One region of the Fenollaria sp. C0166D3 genome, then DNA from elsewhere that is predicted to be linked to it. Evidence: predicted binding sites of a transcription regulator. Region 1 holds the regulator's gene; the other holds the start of a gene.

What was found. The regulator NrdR, encoded in region 1, represses ribonucleotide reductase genes. The targets are predictions, from matches to a motif close to CACNANATNTNGTG.
Region 2: a site for NrdR is predicted at 4,011-4,024, ahead of nrdD (anaerobic ribonucleoside-triphosphate reductase). Genes of this name have one in related genera too.

The regions. Positions count from the first base shown of each region.
Region 1 covers NZ_JBWPVU010000007.1:98,282-105,750, reverse strand. Annotated here, with positions in the region: gene murG (undecaprenyldiphospho-muramoylpentapeptide beta-N-acetylglucosaminyltransferase) at 1-993, shown strand, start outside; gene AC1EJ0_RS06255 (cell division protein FtsQ/DivIB) at 1,004-1,780, shown strand; gene AC1EJ0_RS06250 (DUF881 domain-containing protein) at 1,781-2,503, shown strand; gene AC1EJ0_RS06245 (DUF881 domain-containing protein) at 2,500-3,222, shown strand; gene AC1EJ0_RS06240 (small basic family protein) at 3,219-3,551, shown strand; gene ftsZ (cell division protein FtsZ) at 3,619-4,704, shown strand; gene nrdR (transcriptional regulator NrdR) at 4,707-5,168, shown strand; gene AC1EJ0_RS06225 (hypothetical protein) at 5,274-6,746, opposite strand; gene AC1EJ0_RS06220 (SHOCT-like domain-containing protein) at 6,893-7,469, opposite strand, start outside.
Region 2 covers NZ_JBWPVU010000004.1:91,348-98,816, forward strand. Annotated here, with positions in the region: gene rpsR (30S ribosomal protein S18) at 147-371, opposite strand; gene AC1EJ0_RS04020 (single-stranded DNA-binding protein) at 389-844, opposite strand; gene rpsF (30S ribosomal protein S6) at 856-1,146, opposite strand; gene nrdG (anaerobic ribonucleoside-triphosphate reductase activating protein) at 1,330-1,839, opposite strand; gene nrdD (anaerobic ribonucleoside-triphosphate reductase) at 1,839-3,959, opposite strand; gene AC1EJ0_RS04040 (LCP family protein) at 4,592-5,599, opposite strand; gene AC1EJ0_RS04045 (LTA synthase family protein) at 5,773-7,469, opposite strand, start outside.

The DNA.
Region 1 (7,469 bases):
AATGGAAGTCTTGAGGAAAGGCTTGTTGCCAAAGAAGATATCGAGTTTAAAGGCATAGACATAGTTAAAATACCAAAGAAGAACCCGAAGGATGCTTTTAAGTTTTTGAGACTACTTTTTAAATCGCTTGACGAGTGCAAAAAGATAATCAAAGACTTTAAGCCTGATCTAGTAATAGGAACAGGTGGCTACGTTTCAGGCCCACTTGTTTATGCGGCTCAAAAGAAAAAAATCAAGTCGATGATCTTCGAGCTAAATGTTCATGCGGGTATAACTACAAGGCTTTTAAAGAAAAGAGCAACTAGGATATTAGTTACTAATGAAAATACAAAGAAGCTTCTTAAGAGAGAAGATATTACGGATATAGTTGGCATACCGATTAGAGAAGAGTTTGACGGTATTCATGACAAGGCTAGCCATGAGCCTTACTACGACTTTAACAATGGCAAAAAAGTTGTTTTATCATTTGGCGGAAGCGGTGGACAAAAGTCCATCAATGAAAATGTTCTTGCCATGATTAAGAAACATTATAAAGACATGGACTTCAACATCTTCCACGTGAGCGGAACTTATTCATACAATTGGTTTAAGGAAGAGCTCGACAAAGACGGTATTGATTATACAAAAAATAATGTTCGTGTAGGCGAGTACCTATATGACATGCCAAAGGCTTTGATAGATGCTGACATGGTTATCACAAGTGCTGGCGCGCTTACTCTTAATGAGGTTTCATGTGTAGCCAAGCCAGTTATAATCATACCAAAGGCTTATGTAGTTGAGAACCATCAAGAGTACAATGCACGCTATTTTGAGAATATGGGCGCTGCTAAGATGATACTTGAAAAGGACCTTAACGAAGAGCTACTATATGATGAGGTCAATAATATACTTCATAATGAAGATATTTACAAGTCTATGCAAAAGGGACTTAAGAATATATTTGTCAAGAATGCAATTGATGAAATATATGATATAATTATTAAAACTATTTAAAGGTGAAATTATGGAACCAATGAGTAAACAGGATATAAGGAGAAAAAGAATACAAAGAGAAAGGCAAAGAAGGAGAAGTCTTTTGAGATTCTTCGTAATCACTGTAATTGTTTTTGCGTTCATACTATTTATATTCAATACAAAGCTCTTTGGTCTAAAGCATATAAATGTTAGCGGCAACAAAAACTTATCTACTGATGATATAATAAAGGCGAGCGAACTTGAAATAGGTGAGAACATTCTTAAGCAAAGCCTTACTGAAGCAAAGGCTAAGATTAAGATGAATCCATATGTTGAGGACGCACATCTAAGTAGATCGTCAAAGGATACTGTAACGATTGAAATTAAGGAAAGATTAATCGCGGCAGAATTTTTTAGCGACTCAAAATACATTTACATAGACGAGAAAGGCACTGTCCTCGAGAACAGCAGTTCATATAAGGAAGGCTACCCGCTTATAAAGAATTTTGACAAGACTCATCTTGAACAAGGCGAAAATTTTTACAATACTGAGGTTGGTGCTTCACTTGAAGAGCTAATAACTGAGATAAGCGCGAATAATTTAGTGAAAGAAATCAAGACTATAGAGAAGAATCAGGACTTAGAAGTTTCTCTAAACTATAGGAGCGGCCTTGTCGTTCAGCTTGGTGAGCTTAAGGACGTTAGATACAAGATGAAGGTCTTAAATGCGACCATGACTAAGCTTAAGGAAAAAGGACAAGTACCTAGGATGATTATGTTTAATAAGGGCAAGGCGCCTGTTGTAGTTTTAGATACGGGTGAATAGATGAAAATTGATAAGAAAAAAATATTGCTATTCATAGCTAGTGTAATTATAGGTCTTTCGATAACGATGCAGCTTAAAACAGTGAAGAAAACTGTTGGCAACCCTCTAAATGTAAAGAGGGGGCAAGAGCTTGCTCAAAGAGTAAAATCATTAGAAGAAGAGAGAGACGGCTTATTGCAAAGGCTTGATGAGACAGAAGAAAAGCTTAGAGAGTATGAAAAACCTGGCTCGAGCAATAATGAGATAGCAAAAAAATTATACGAAGAAACTGAAAAATATAAGATGATAGCTGGCTACACAGATCTAAAGGGCAAGGGCATCATACTAACTATAGATGAACCAAAACTTGCCGATGGCGAAGTGAGCTTTGGCATACAAAACGATATAGATCTAATTCTTAGCGCCATTAGCGTTTTAAATAGCGCTGGAGCTGAGGCTATATCTATAAATGAAGAGAGATACACATCATTTACTGAGATAGTAAGTGCAGGTAAACATATAGAAGTTGGCGGAGTAAGTACATCTGCGCCCATAGTTATAAAGGCTATAGGCGACGCTGACACAATGCAATCGGCTATTGAGTTTAAAGGCGGAATTAAAGATGAGCTGCAAAACTATAACTACCAAGTCATTTTAACTGTAAGAGACGATATACTTATACCGAGATACAAAAAGAGCATCGACTTTCTATACGCAAAGCCTGCTAATGACGTGCAAGAATGAAGCATAAGATTAAACGCGTTGTGCTTGTTATAATTTATATACTTGTAGGAATTTTCCTTGGCTTATACTTAAAGACAGACAGAGAATTCTACGAGCCTTTAAGCATAAACAAGATGAAAGAGACAAGCATCAAGGTAAAGAATTTAAAAGCAGAAATCAAGAGCATTAATGAAGAGCTCGACAAGCAAGAGAAAAAGCTTGAGACTTTGGATAATCTAGTCAAGAACGATAGTGATTTTTTAGCATTTTTAAATGAAGAAAAATTATTTTATCAGATGATATCAGGAGACGTTGATCTTGAAGGCCCAGGCATAGTACTTACCATAAGTGAGGAAGCTGTCGATAGGCCGGTCAAGAGGACTGACGTGGTTCACGATAGCGACTTACTAAGGATAATTAACGACTTAAGGGATTCAGGCGCCGAAGCCATCAGCATAAACGATTTAAGAGTTTATTCAAGGACTGGCGTTAAGTGCAATGGACCAGTTGTTAGGCTCAACGGAAGAACTAAGGGAGCGCCATTTGTAATAAAGGCGATAGGCAACAGTGACAAGCTTTATTCAGCGATTAAGTCACCGGGTACTTTTGCTAGTATCTTAGAGACCATAAACCCAATTAAGCTTGATATAGAGCAAAGTGAAAATGTTCTTGTTAAGAAAAAGATAGACGAGGACAAGATTATATATTCAGAAAAATTGACGGGAGAGGATAAAAAATGATTATTGCACTCATTGGTATAATAATCGGAATAATAATCGGCTATGTACTGCCATATAGTTACAATCCATATTATTCCTTGTATATATCCATGGCGCTACTAGCTGCGATTGACTCAGTTTTTGGTGGTATTAACGCACACATGGACAACAATTTTAACAATAAGCTTTTTTTATCGGGTCTTATTGGTAACTCCTTAATCGCGGCGCTGCTTACTTGGCTAGGCGATATTCTTAGCATACCTTTATATTATGCGGCGATTTTCGTCTTCGGAGGAAGAATTTTTAACAATTTTGCGACAATTAGAAGAAAAATACTAAACAAAATGTAGATTTTGTGGTAGAATATAAGTAATAGAGTAAATAATTAAATACTTAGTATAAAAGGAGGATTCGTAAATGATTGATTTTGATGTAGAAATTGACCAATTTGCCAAAATTAAAGTTATAGGTGTTGGCGGAGCAGGTAACAACGCCGTTAACAGAATGGTTGATGCAGGCGTAAAGGGTGTTGAATTTATTGCAGTTAACACAGATAGACAAGCACTTGCATCATCAAAGGCACAAAACAAAATTCAAATAGGAGATAAGGTTACAAAAGGTTTAGGCGCTGGAGCTAACCCAGAAGTTGGTTCACAAGCAGCTCTTGAAGATAAAGAAGGCATCACTGAAATGCTTAAAGGCACTGACATGGTATTTATCACAGCCGGTATGGGCGGTGGAACAGGTACTGGTGCTGCACCTATCATTGCGCAATTAGCAAAGGAACAAGGCATACTAACTGTAGGCGTTGTAACTAGACCATTTGGCTTTGAAGGTATGAAGAGAGCTAAGAATGCATCTCAAGGAATTAGCCAATTACTTGAAGTAGTTGATACTCTAGTAACTATTCCGAACGACAGACTTCTTCAAATAGCTGACAAGAAAACATCATTAAAAGATGCTTTCATTATGGCTGACGAAGTACTTAAACAAGGTATACAAGGTATATCTGATCTAATCAGTGTACCGAACCTAATCAACCTAGACTTTGCTGACGTTAAGACTATCATGGAACAAAAGGGTATTGCTCACATGGGTATAGGCTTTGCTCAAGGAGACAACAGAGCTACTGACGCAGCGAAACTTGCTATCAAGTCACCACTACTTGAAACATCCATAGAAGGATCTAAGTCCGTTCTATTAAATATCACAGGTGGTACAGACCTTGGTATGTTCGAAGTAAATGAAGCCGCAGACTTAATCAGACAATCAGTTGCTGACGATGCAAACATCATCTTCGGTGCTGGTATCGATGAAAGCCTTGGCGATTCTATCAAGATAACTGTTATCGCTACAGAATTTGAAGATGGATCTAAACCTGCTAAAAAAGATTCAAATAAGGATTCTGATGTAGAAGAAGAAAAGTACGAAGAAAAGAGAAGTGAACCTACTTCAAGCTTCGACGATTCTTTATTAGTACCTGATTTTTTAAAGAATAATTAATTATGAAGTGTCCTTTTTGTTCTTACGAAGATTCAAAAGTACTAGATTCAAGACCTACTAATGAGGGTACTGCGATTAGGAGACGTAGAGAGTGTCTTCGCTGTAAAAAAAGATTTACAACATATGAAAAAATTGAAGAAACACCTTTAATAGTTGTCAAGAAAAACGGAGACAGAGAGACATTTGACAGAAGTAAGATATTAAAGGGCGTAATCAAATCTTGCGAGAAAAGACCTGTTAGCCTAAGTCAAATTGAAGGCTTGGCAGATAGTGTCGAAGAAAAGCTTATGAGCACGATGAAGAAAGAAGTTTCATCTACCGAAGTAGGCGAACTTATTATGCAAGGCCTTAAGGAGATAGACCAAGTAGCTTATGTAAGATTTGCTTCAGTATACAGAGAGTTTAAAGATACTCAATCATTTATGAAAGAGCTCCAAAAGATAATAGACGAACAAAACAATTAGTATAAGAAATGCCTTTCTTGTTTTACAGGAAAGGCATTTTTGTGATTTATTCAATACGATTAATATATAGAGGCTAGTCTTTATTTGACTAGCCTCTTTGTATCATTATTTCTTTTTGCTTACTTGTTTTTTATAAACATTGTCATACCACGCTTGCTTTGAAACTATTAATGTCTCTAAAGAAGCATTCTTGCTCTTATAAAGCTTTTCGTGAAGTGCTTGACAATCTCTCAAGTCATTTAATGTTAAATCTGGATAATCTTTAAGGCCATAAGTACCATTAACAAAGATGGCGTATTCAAGATCGCCGTTCTTTTTAATCCAGCTATTGCAAGTCGCTTCAACGCCATTTAGCATCTTCTTTATAAACTCAGTATTTACAGGCTTTTCTTTAAGAAGGTCTTCGTACATAAGAGCCTTTAAGCCCATTAGGTGATGGTTTAGTGAAGAGTGCGTCATGCCGATGTAGTACTCAGCGCCGTAGTCCATAACTAGGCAGGCATCTTCTTTATAAGGAATTTTGATTGCGTTTTGATTAGCGTATTTTTTGTAATAAGTCAAGACCTTATCGGCAAGCTCTAAATATTTTTCATCTTGAAACTTTTCATACATTCTTAAGCAGATGTAGGCGTAATCAAGATTCCACCTTGTATCGAAGTAGCCTTTCTCAATGTTGTAGTCAGCCTTTAGCCACTCACTTCTATATGGAATAGGATAGTAGCCTTCGTCATTAAGCTTCTTCGCTGTATCGTCTATAAGCTTTGCTGTCATTACTTGTGAAAATTTGCTGTCAATCGTATCTAGGTGAGTGTTTGCAATATATATAGCGCCTTGCAAAAAGAAGTAGCTCTCCTTATATGGCACCGAGCGCGGATTCATTTGATAGTAGTAGCCATCAGGAATGATACAGTGCTTATCAAGTCTGTACTTCATGTCGACAAGTTTAAACGCTTCTTGCGTTTGGAATGGTTTTTCATCCATGCTCGCGTAGCAAATGCTGTATTTAATGTCTTTATTCGTGTCTTTGATATCTTTTAGTCTTAATTTTATCTTTAGTTTTGTCTTGTCATAAGTAATTTCGCTCTCAATGTTCACCTTGTCAATAATATTGTCTTGAACATCTTTGTAAGCGTTGATGGCTGTGATCACGTAGTATTTTTCGCCGCTATGCAAAATGACTATGTTTGGATTTTTAATATTGAATTCTTTTTTCTCTATGCTAATAATTTTCGCAGCCTCATCAATGTATTCGCAGCTCGCATCTTTCATTTTTATAGGAAAATCAATATCTAAACTGTCCTTGCCATCAAAACTTCCCGTGATAAACTTAAGCTTGGCGCCTTTAAACTCAAAGCCATCTTCCTTAGCTTCCTCAGCTTCTTTGCCTTTTTCATCTTCTTTATTTTCTTTCGTTTCCTCAGCTTCTTTAGTCTCCGTAGTTTCCTCAGTTTTTTCAGTTTCCTTAGCAGCTTCCTCGGCATAAGCTGTATTTTTTGTGCTTAACACGAGTAAAAATACACTCAGCGTTATTAGCAAGACAAATATATTAAATTTTATTTTTATTTTATTTATTTTCATTACTTTCTCCTATAATTATAGTTTCTTAACTCTTAGCACTATAATTATACATTAAAAGACTTCGATTTACAAGAAATTTAACAGCTTTGTAAAGAAAAAAATCCTGGTCACATAAGTGATCAGGATTTGTGATGGGAATATTAGACTTATTCGATGATGATAGGTCCATTGCTTGTCTTTATATCACCGAATAGAGTAAGGTCTGAATCGTTATTAAGTACTGCTGTACTTAATTCGTCACCGTCTTCATCAAGCTTAAATCTGCTGTCGTCGAAGATGGCTGGGCATGTGTATTTACTTAGACCTCTTAGATTAAACTTGACATTTCTGCTAACGCTTTCTAATTCAACTGTGACAGGTCCATTACTATTAGTTATAATAATGTTTTCAGCGCAGTTGAAGACGTCTTTAACATCAACATAAGCGTTTGTTGTGTGAGCTTCTAGATTAACAAATGGTGTGTTATGCATAGTTATTTCAGCGTTTGTTGTATTTATAAGAAGGTCAGTGAACTTCGCGTCCTTTATCTTAACTGAATCGTTAGTAGTTTTAAGTTCTGATTTGCCAATGATTGAGTCTTCAATCTTGATCTTGTCATTGCTTGTTGTTAAGTATAGCTCGTCACAATTGACTGAGTCAAGAATTATCTTGTCATTGCTTGTCTTAACATCAACTTTAGCAAAGTTTAAAGCAGGTACTAAAACCTTTAGGCTAACTGCAAAA
Region 2 (7,469 bases), on a different contig from region 1:
CTTCGCATCGGGCGGGTACCCGGGAACCTTGGTGCTTCGCACTACGCTGGATTATGCGAAGTGCATTTAAAAAAGACTTTCACTTCTATGAAAGTCTTTAAAAATTTATTTATTTCGCTATACCGCAATTTTAGCACGTAAACGTACTAATCTTGAGTGTAAGGAAGTAACGCCACTTGTCTTGCTCTCTTAATAGCTTTTGTGATTTCTCTTTGGTGTTTAGCGCAAGTGCCTGTTATTCTTCTTGGTAAGATTTTACCCTTTTCTGTGATGTATTTTCTTAGTTTTGCTACATCTTTATAGTCGATGTGTTCATTCTTTTCTTGGCAGAAAGCACATACTTTTTTTCTAGGTCTGAATCTTCTTTGCATTATATTCCCTCCTTTAATTAAAATGGAATATCCCTATTGCTTCCAGGAGCAAAGCCGTCGTCAATGTTTGAAAAATCTTCGTCTGAATTGAAGTAATCTTCATGTGATTGATTTGGAGCTTGTGATGTGATGTTCTTTCTTTCTAGGAACTCTACGGATGAAGCTATGACTTCTGTTACGTACCTTTTTGTACCGTCTTTAGCTTCATATGTTCTAGATTGAATACGACCTGTTACTCCAACCATGTTGCCCTTTGAAACATAATTACTGATATTCTCTGCAGTTCTTCCCCAAGCTACGATGGAAATAAAGTCTGCTGTTGGCATGCCCTTTGCTTCCATTTCTTCTCTTTTTTCTCTAGATAGGCCCTTATCAACAGCTATAGTAAATGTGATAACTGCTTGATTTGTGTTAGGTGTGTATCTAAGCTCAGGATCTCTTGTTAATCTTCCGATTAAACTACATACGTTCATCTCTTCACCTCTTATTTATCTTCGTCTGTTACTATCATGTGACGTAGTAAAACGTCAGTGATTCTTGCTACTCTAGTAAGTTCTAGAATAGTGTCTTCTTCTGCTTCAAAGTTCATTAAGAAGTAGTAGCCTTCTGTTTTAAATTTGATTTGGTATGCTAATTTTCTTAGGCCCCAATCATCAGTGTTAGTTACTTTACCTTCTTCAGCTTCGATTATTGATTTTACCCTATCAAGGAATTTATTTCTAGCTTCCTCACTTGTTTCAGGATAAAAAACATACATTGCTTCATATTTTTTCATCTTTCCACCTCCTTTTGGACTTATGGCTCTTTAATAAATAAAGAGCAAGGTTACCTTGTAAGTATACAATAAATTCCCCTCTTTGTCAAGAATTTTTTATAAAAATAAATTTCTATCTATCTATTCTATGTTAATGGATTTGCCACCTTGTAAAATTAGGCGTAAAAAAAGAAGACTGAATAATCAATCTTCTTTCATATATTTATCCATGAGTAAAATTTTACCTATCTCAAGCGTCCTCTTCATATCGATGATCCTTTGATTAGAGGAGCCTCTGAACTTTAGCTTCAAGTCCTTTAAGTCTTCTACAAAGCGTCCGTCAACCAAAACATCTATGTTCTTCAAGACGTCCATAGCCCCGTCTTTTTGAACTAGCTCTTCAAATGTGTAGCCGGAGTAGACCCAAATGTCTTTCTCAGACCTCTCTCTCACGTTTTTGATAAGATCATTAAGTCCATCAAGATTATCGAAGGGCTCTCCTCCTAAAACCGATAGGCCGCGAATATTGTCATCGTTTAAACAGTCCATAAGCTCAGCAAAGGCCTTTCCATCAAAGACTTTGCCAAAGTTAAAGTTTTGGTACTCTTTATTGAAACAGTTTTTGCAATTCAAGGTGCAGCCCGTTAAGAATATAGTCGTTCTAACGCCTGGGCCGTTCGCTATGTCATATTTCCTAATTTGCGCGTAATTCATTATATGTGAAGTACCCTTTGCTTTATCTCCTTAGTTTTTCCTTCATTCCAGAAGTTTTCGCCAAGGTAGCCGCATGTCCTTCTTGTAACATTCATCTTAGCTTGGTCTTTGTTATGACATTGTGGGCATTCCCATTCGTTATGATCATTGATAATGATTTCACCGTCATAGCCGCAAACGTGGCAATAGTCGGATTTTGTATTGAATTCTGCATATTGAATATTGTCATAAATGTAATCAACTATAGTTTCAAGCGCTTCTAAGTTATGGCCCATGTTAGGTATTTCAGCGTAACTGATGCATCCGCCCTTTGAAAGTGCTTGGAATTGAGCTTCAAACTTGAACTTGTCAAATACAGATATATGCTCCCTAACATCAACATGGAAAGAGTTTGTGTAATAACCCTTGTCAGTAACGTTTTTGATCTCGCCAAATCTTTCAAGGTCCTTCTTTGCAAATCTATAGCAAAGGCTTTCAGCAGGAGTGCCATAAAGCGCATAGCCAAGGCCATCTTCCTTCTTCCAAGCTTGTAATTTTTCATTCATTTTTCTCATTACTTTAAGAGCAAAATCAGTTGCGTGCTCATCAGTATGAGGAGTGTGGCGAACTAGGTAAGTCGCTTCATATAGACCGATGTAGCCTAAAGTTACTGTGGCATAACCATTCTCAAGAAGTGGTCTGATTGGCTCGTGCTCGTTAAGTCTAGCGATAGCGCCGTGTCTCCAGTGAATTGGAGATGAATCGCTTGTAACGTTCTTTAAGATATCGTATCTAAGTAGACAAGCCTTTCTGCATAGGTCAAGTCTCTTGTCAAGAATTTCGAAGAATTTCTCTTCGTCGCCGCCGCTAACGATAGCTATTTGCGGTAAGTTTAGAGAAACAACTCCCATGTTGAATCTACCGTCAAACTTGTAGTTGCCGTCCTTATCCTTCCATGGCGATAGAAAGGCTCTGCAGCCCATAGGCGCAAAAACATTTCCTTCGTAATTTTCTCTCATCTTTTTAGCAGAGATATAGTCAGGGTACATCCTCTTAGCAGTACATTTGATAGCAGTTTGAGTTAAGTAGTAGTACTTCGAGTCCTTGTGAACGTTATTTTCATCAAGAACATAAACAAGCTTTGGAAAAGCTGGAGTCACATAAACACCGCATTCGTTCTTGATACCTTGAATTCTTTGCTTTAAGATCTCTTCGATGATCATCGCAAGCTCATCCGCGTACTCAAAATCATCTTCCATGTGCATGAATAGAGTAACGAAAGGCGCTTGACCATTCGAAGTCATAAGTGTATTTATTTGATATTGTATAGTTTGTATGCCGCTTTCAAGATCCCTTTGAGTAAGTTTTCTTGCTAATTCGTCTTGCTTTGCCTCGTCATCAAACATTTCCTTAGCAAGCTTCAAATTCTTTTCGTAGCTGCGTCTTAAGTACTTCGCAAGACATTTTATGTCAATGGATTGGCCACCATATTGGTTTGATGCGATTTGTGCAATGATTTGAGTCATGACATTGCAGGCAACTTGGAACGATCTTGGGCTTTCAATCAATTTACCATTAACCACAGTGCCGTTGTCAAGCATGTCTTTCATATTAACTAGGCAGCAGTTAAACATAGGTTGAATGATGTAGTCCATATCATGCAAATGGATGGAGCCTTCGTCGTGCGCTTGAAGAAGGTCATCGTCAATCATTAGCCTTCTAGCAATGTCCTTAGATACTTCACCAGCAATCAAATCTCTTTGAGTAGATGCGATGTGAGCGTTTTTATTAGAGTTTTCCTTCATTAAGTCGCTGTTTTTTCTGTCAAGAAGACCGATAATGCTCTCGTCAGTAGTATTAATCTTTCTTTTGAAAGCTTGAACAGCCTTGTAGTTTTCATAGCTTCTGGCAGTAGCCGGATTTTTGTTCTCGATAAGCTTGTAGTAAACCTTGTCTTCGATATCATAAATCGAAAGAGGTCTTTCAGCTACAACAGCTTCCCTCTTGATCTCGTCAGCTATCTTTTCAGCAAGACCTTCTTCATATACCCCTGTTGAAGAATTCATCGCCTTTTTAATAGCTACAACAATTTTAGATTCGTCAAATGGCACTTTTTCGCCGCTTCTCTTGAATATATACATCTCATACCTCCACAATATTTTGATTGCTTCTCCTCTTTGCAAATATTATTATACTACATATAGTGGCGATTAGCAATAGGAAATTATAAATAAATTGTTAAGATTTCTTCATATATTTTCGTAAGTTAAATAACTGTATCATTATGCGATATGGATAAAAAAGCGTAATTGACTGACGAAGCAAGCGTAATGTATATGTCATGCCTAAGCATTGCACATCGAAAATTGTTTTCCTTCACTTGCTGGTCTACATAAATTGTTAATTTCTAAGCTTACTCACCTGTGGTCTCATATTCGTTCGCTTCGCTCAGCTAGATGAGCCCACGGGCGGCTCGTTGCGCAAAGAAATTAATGCAATTTATTCCGAATGCTGCGCTCGTGAAAATCAATTTTCTCACTACTAGTTTAATATCCCACTTGAATGAAAAATCATATACAAGCATAAAAAAAGAAGGCAATTGCCTTCTTTAAAATATACATTTTAATAAACATAGAGTCTGCACAAACAAATTTTGCAGAGCGATTTGATGAGATTGGCGTTGTACAGAATTTTTTGGAGTGAGGTGTGCTAAACGCACTCCGCAGCGACAAAATAATTCGAAACTAGCCAAGATCGCAAATCGAATGCGAAATTATTTGAAGCGATAATCTCCAAACCAAGGATACACCTTCTCCTCAATCTCCTTCTTCGGTATTACCAATGCGCTTAGTCCGTGTACGCTGCCTGGTTTACCTATTAGTGAAGCTGTTTCCATCTTATCTGCGTGAACTCTACCTATACCAACTTGTAGTATGGATGTAGCGATGGTGCCTCCTGGGATGTTTGTCTTAACGTTTTTATTGATTGTGTTCCAAATTGATCCAATCTTCAATATATTTTCGGGTCTCAATACTTTTTTAGCAAGTTCCTTCATAAAATCTTGTTGTGTCCTTTGTCTACCATAGTCAGCAACTCCGTAATTGGAATCAGTATAACCTTTTCTAAATCTAAGTAGACCTATAACATTATCCTTAGTAATTGTTTGCTTACCTTTTTTAATATTGATGTGCAGTTCGTTTCCTTTTGTTGTGTCGTGGTAGTTCATATCGATTGGCACGTCAAATTCTACGCCGCCAACTATGTCCACTAGGTCTTCTACTGCCTTGTAGTCAACTCTTACGTAGTAGCGCACATCAAGCTTTAGCCAGTCTCTAACAGTCTTTAGAGATAGCGCTGGTCCGCCATATGAGTGGGCGTGTGTAAGTTTGTCATCTGCACCTTTAATCTTTACTATACTATCACGAGGAAGGCTTAGCATCTTGATTGAGCCGTCGTCAAAGTTTACTTTGCAAAGCATCATTGTGTCTGATCTTTGTCCCCTCATCTCTTTTTGACCGGCATCTCTCTTATCTATACCCATGAGCAAGAAACAAAGCTCATTACCGTGCTCTTCCTTCAAAACCTTTTGGTCGTCTGGGAATATCGGGTTTAGCTCCTCTTCCGTTTCTTCCTCTTCTTGAGCCTCTTCCTCAACTTGATTTTCTTCTATATTATCATTACCTTTTAATTCGCCGTTATTGATCCTCTTTTGCGCCCTGTAAAACACAAAGCCAAAGGCTAGAAACGCGACTATAAAAGATATTACAAATTTCTTTTTCATAATCAAACTCCTTTTACTTCTCATATTATAATACAAGGCGCGATATTTTTCAATAGAGTTCATAAATTTGTTACTATTTTGTTAATTCCTTTTTATCTTTGAGAATGGCTTCGCTGCCACTCTAATTAATTTTACACGTTTTATTCACTCTCTTTAAGGCAATATGCCTATGATCATCTAGTACTTTTATCTTCTTCGGAAGTTTTTTCTACTAAATCCAAAAGTTTGTTCGTAGTGGCAAGACCATATCCATAGTTTGTGGTGATGACTGCTCTCTTAGAAAGCTCTTTCGCCTCAGCTATAGGGAGGTCCTTACGAGTTTTGCGGTCGATGTAGCGGCCGTGGTCAAAAATTCTGTCTCTCGGATAGACAAAAAGCGTATCGTCTGTGATGAAGCTGCCTTTGTCAAGATGGGTTAGCGGAAAAACGATGTTGTCCTTGCTTGCTTCGTCATCAAGTAGGTCGACGCCCATGTTAGGGTACTTTGTCTTGTCCCAATCAAGTAAATTAATAAGTGTCGCGTATAAATCTAGCTGGCTGCCTATATTGTGCCTTTGCGCGTTTTCTTTGTAGCCGGGAACTCTGATTACTAGCGGTATGTTCATCATTTCATCGTAGTCAAGCTCCTTGCCGAGCCATTTCTTAATCGATTCTTGTCGCTCGGCATTTTTAACTGTCATCGCATGATGGTCACCATAAATCACTATGACCGTGTCGTCTAAAAGACCTAGCTCATCCAAATCTTTGAAGAAGCTCTCTATGGCTTCGTCGGTGTATCTCGCGCACTTAGCGTATCTATATACATAATCATCTTCATCGCCAGGTAAGGGCTTAATGCTTGCTAGCTCTTCTGGCAAGATGAATGGCGTATGCGTTGTAAGCGTAATCATGAAGGAAAAGAACTTATCGCCATTTTGCGCAGCGTCCTTATACTTCGCCATGGACTGCTTGAAAAATGATTTATCAGATAGACCCATGTTGATGATTTCGTCTTGAGTAAATTCCTCGCCAAGCATGATGTCATCCACGCCAAGATCTTCATAAAAATGCCTTCTGTCGTAGAACTTACCAGTGTTGCCATGAAAGGCCATGGTCCTGTAGCCGTGGTCCTTTGCCGATGTGAAGAGACCGTAGTTGTCGCAGCCCTCATAAAGCTTGTAGGCCTGCCCCTTAAGTGAAGGATAAAGGCCGTTAAGCGAGACAAACTCCGCATCCGATGTATTGCCCATGCCCAAAAGTTCGAAGTAGTTATCAAAGTAGATGCTGCCCTCGTCCTTGATGAGTCTGTTCATAAATGGAGTGATCTCCTCTCCGTTGTACTCTTTGTTCACAAAGGTATTTTGAAGGCTTTCGCACTGAATTACAATGATGTTTTTGCCCTTCGCAAGCCCAGTGAAATCGTTCGAAGTAAATTTTCTCTCTCTAAACTCTCTTCGGGCGTCCATCTCCATGCTCTCGTCACGCATAGCTCTTTCGTCTACAATTCTCTTTAGCTTACTCATGGCAATGGTCGAGTAAAGCTCTGTACCAAAGATGCTTCCATAAAGGTATTGCGGCGCGATTATTAATAGCGCGGCTAAACCTATGCCAATGGCTGAGCGCTTCACGCTGCCCTTCTTTTTTTCGCTCGTCATGACTAAGACAATATTTATTAGTGAGAGTAGTATAATCACGATTAAAAATACGCTGATATTCTCGCGAATAACTGGTCCCGTGCCCTTAAGCTCTTTCGTTTGGCCGAATCTTGAGAAAAGATCAAAGTTTGCAAATTCTGCATAAAAAACGCTTGCGGCTATCTTGGCAAAGCCTGCTACGGCTATGACGGCTGCTCTATATACCCTTGAAGTAAAGGCAAATAAAACTGCTAGCT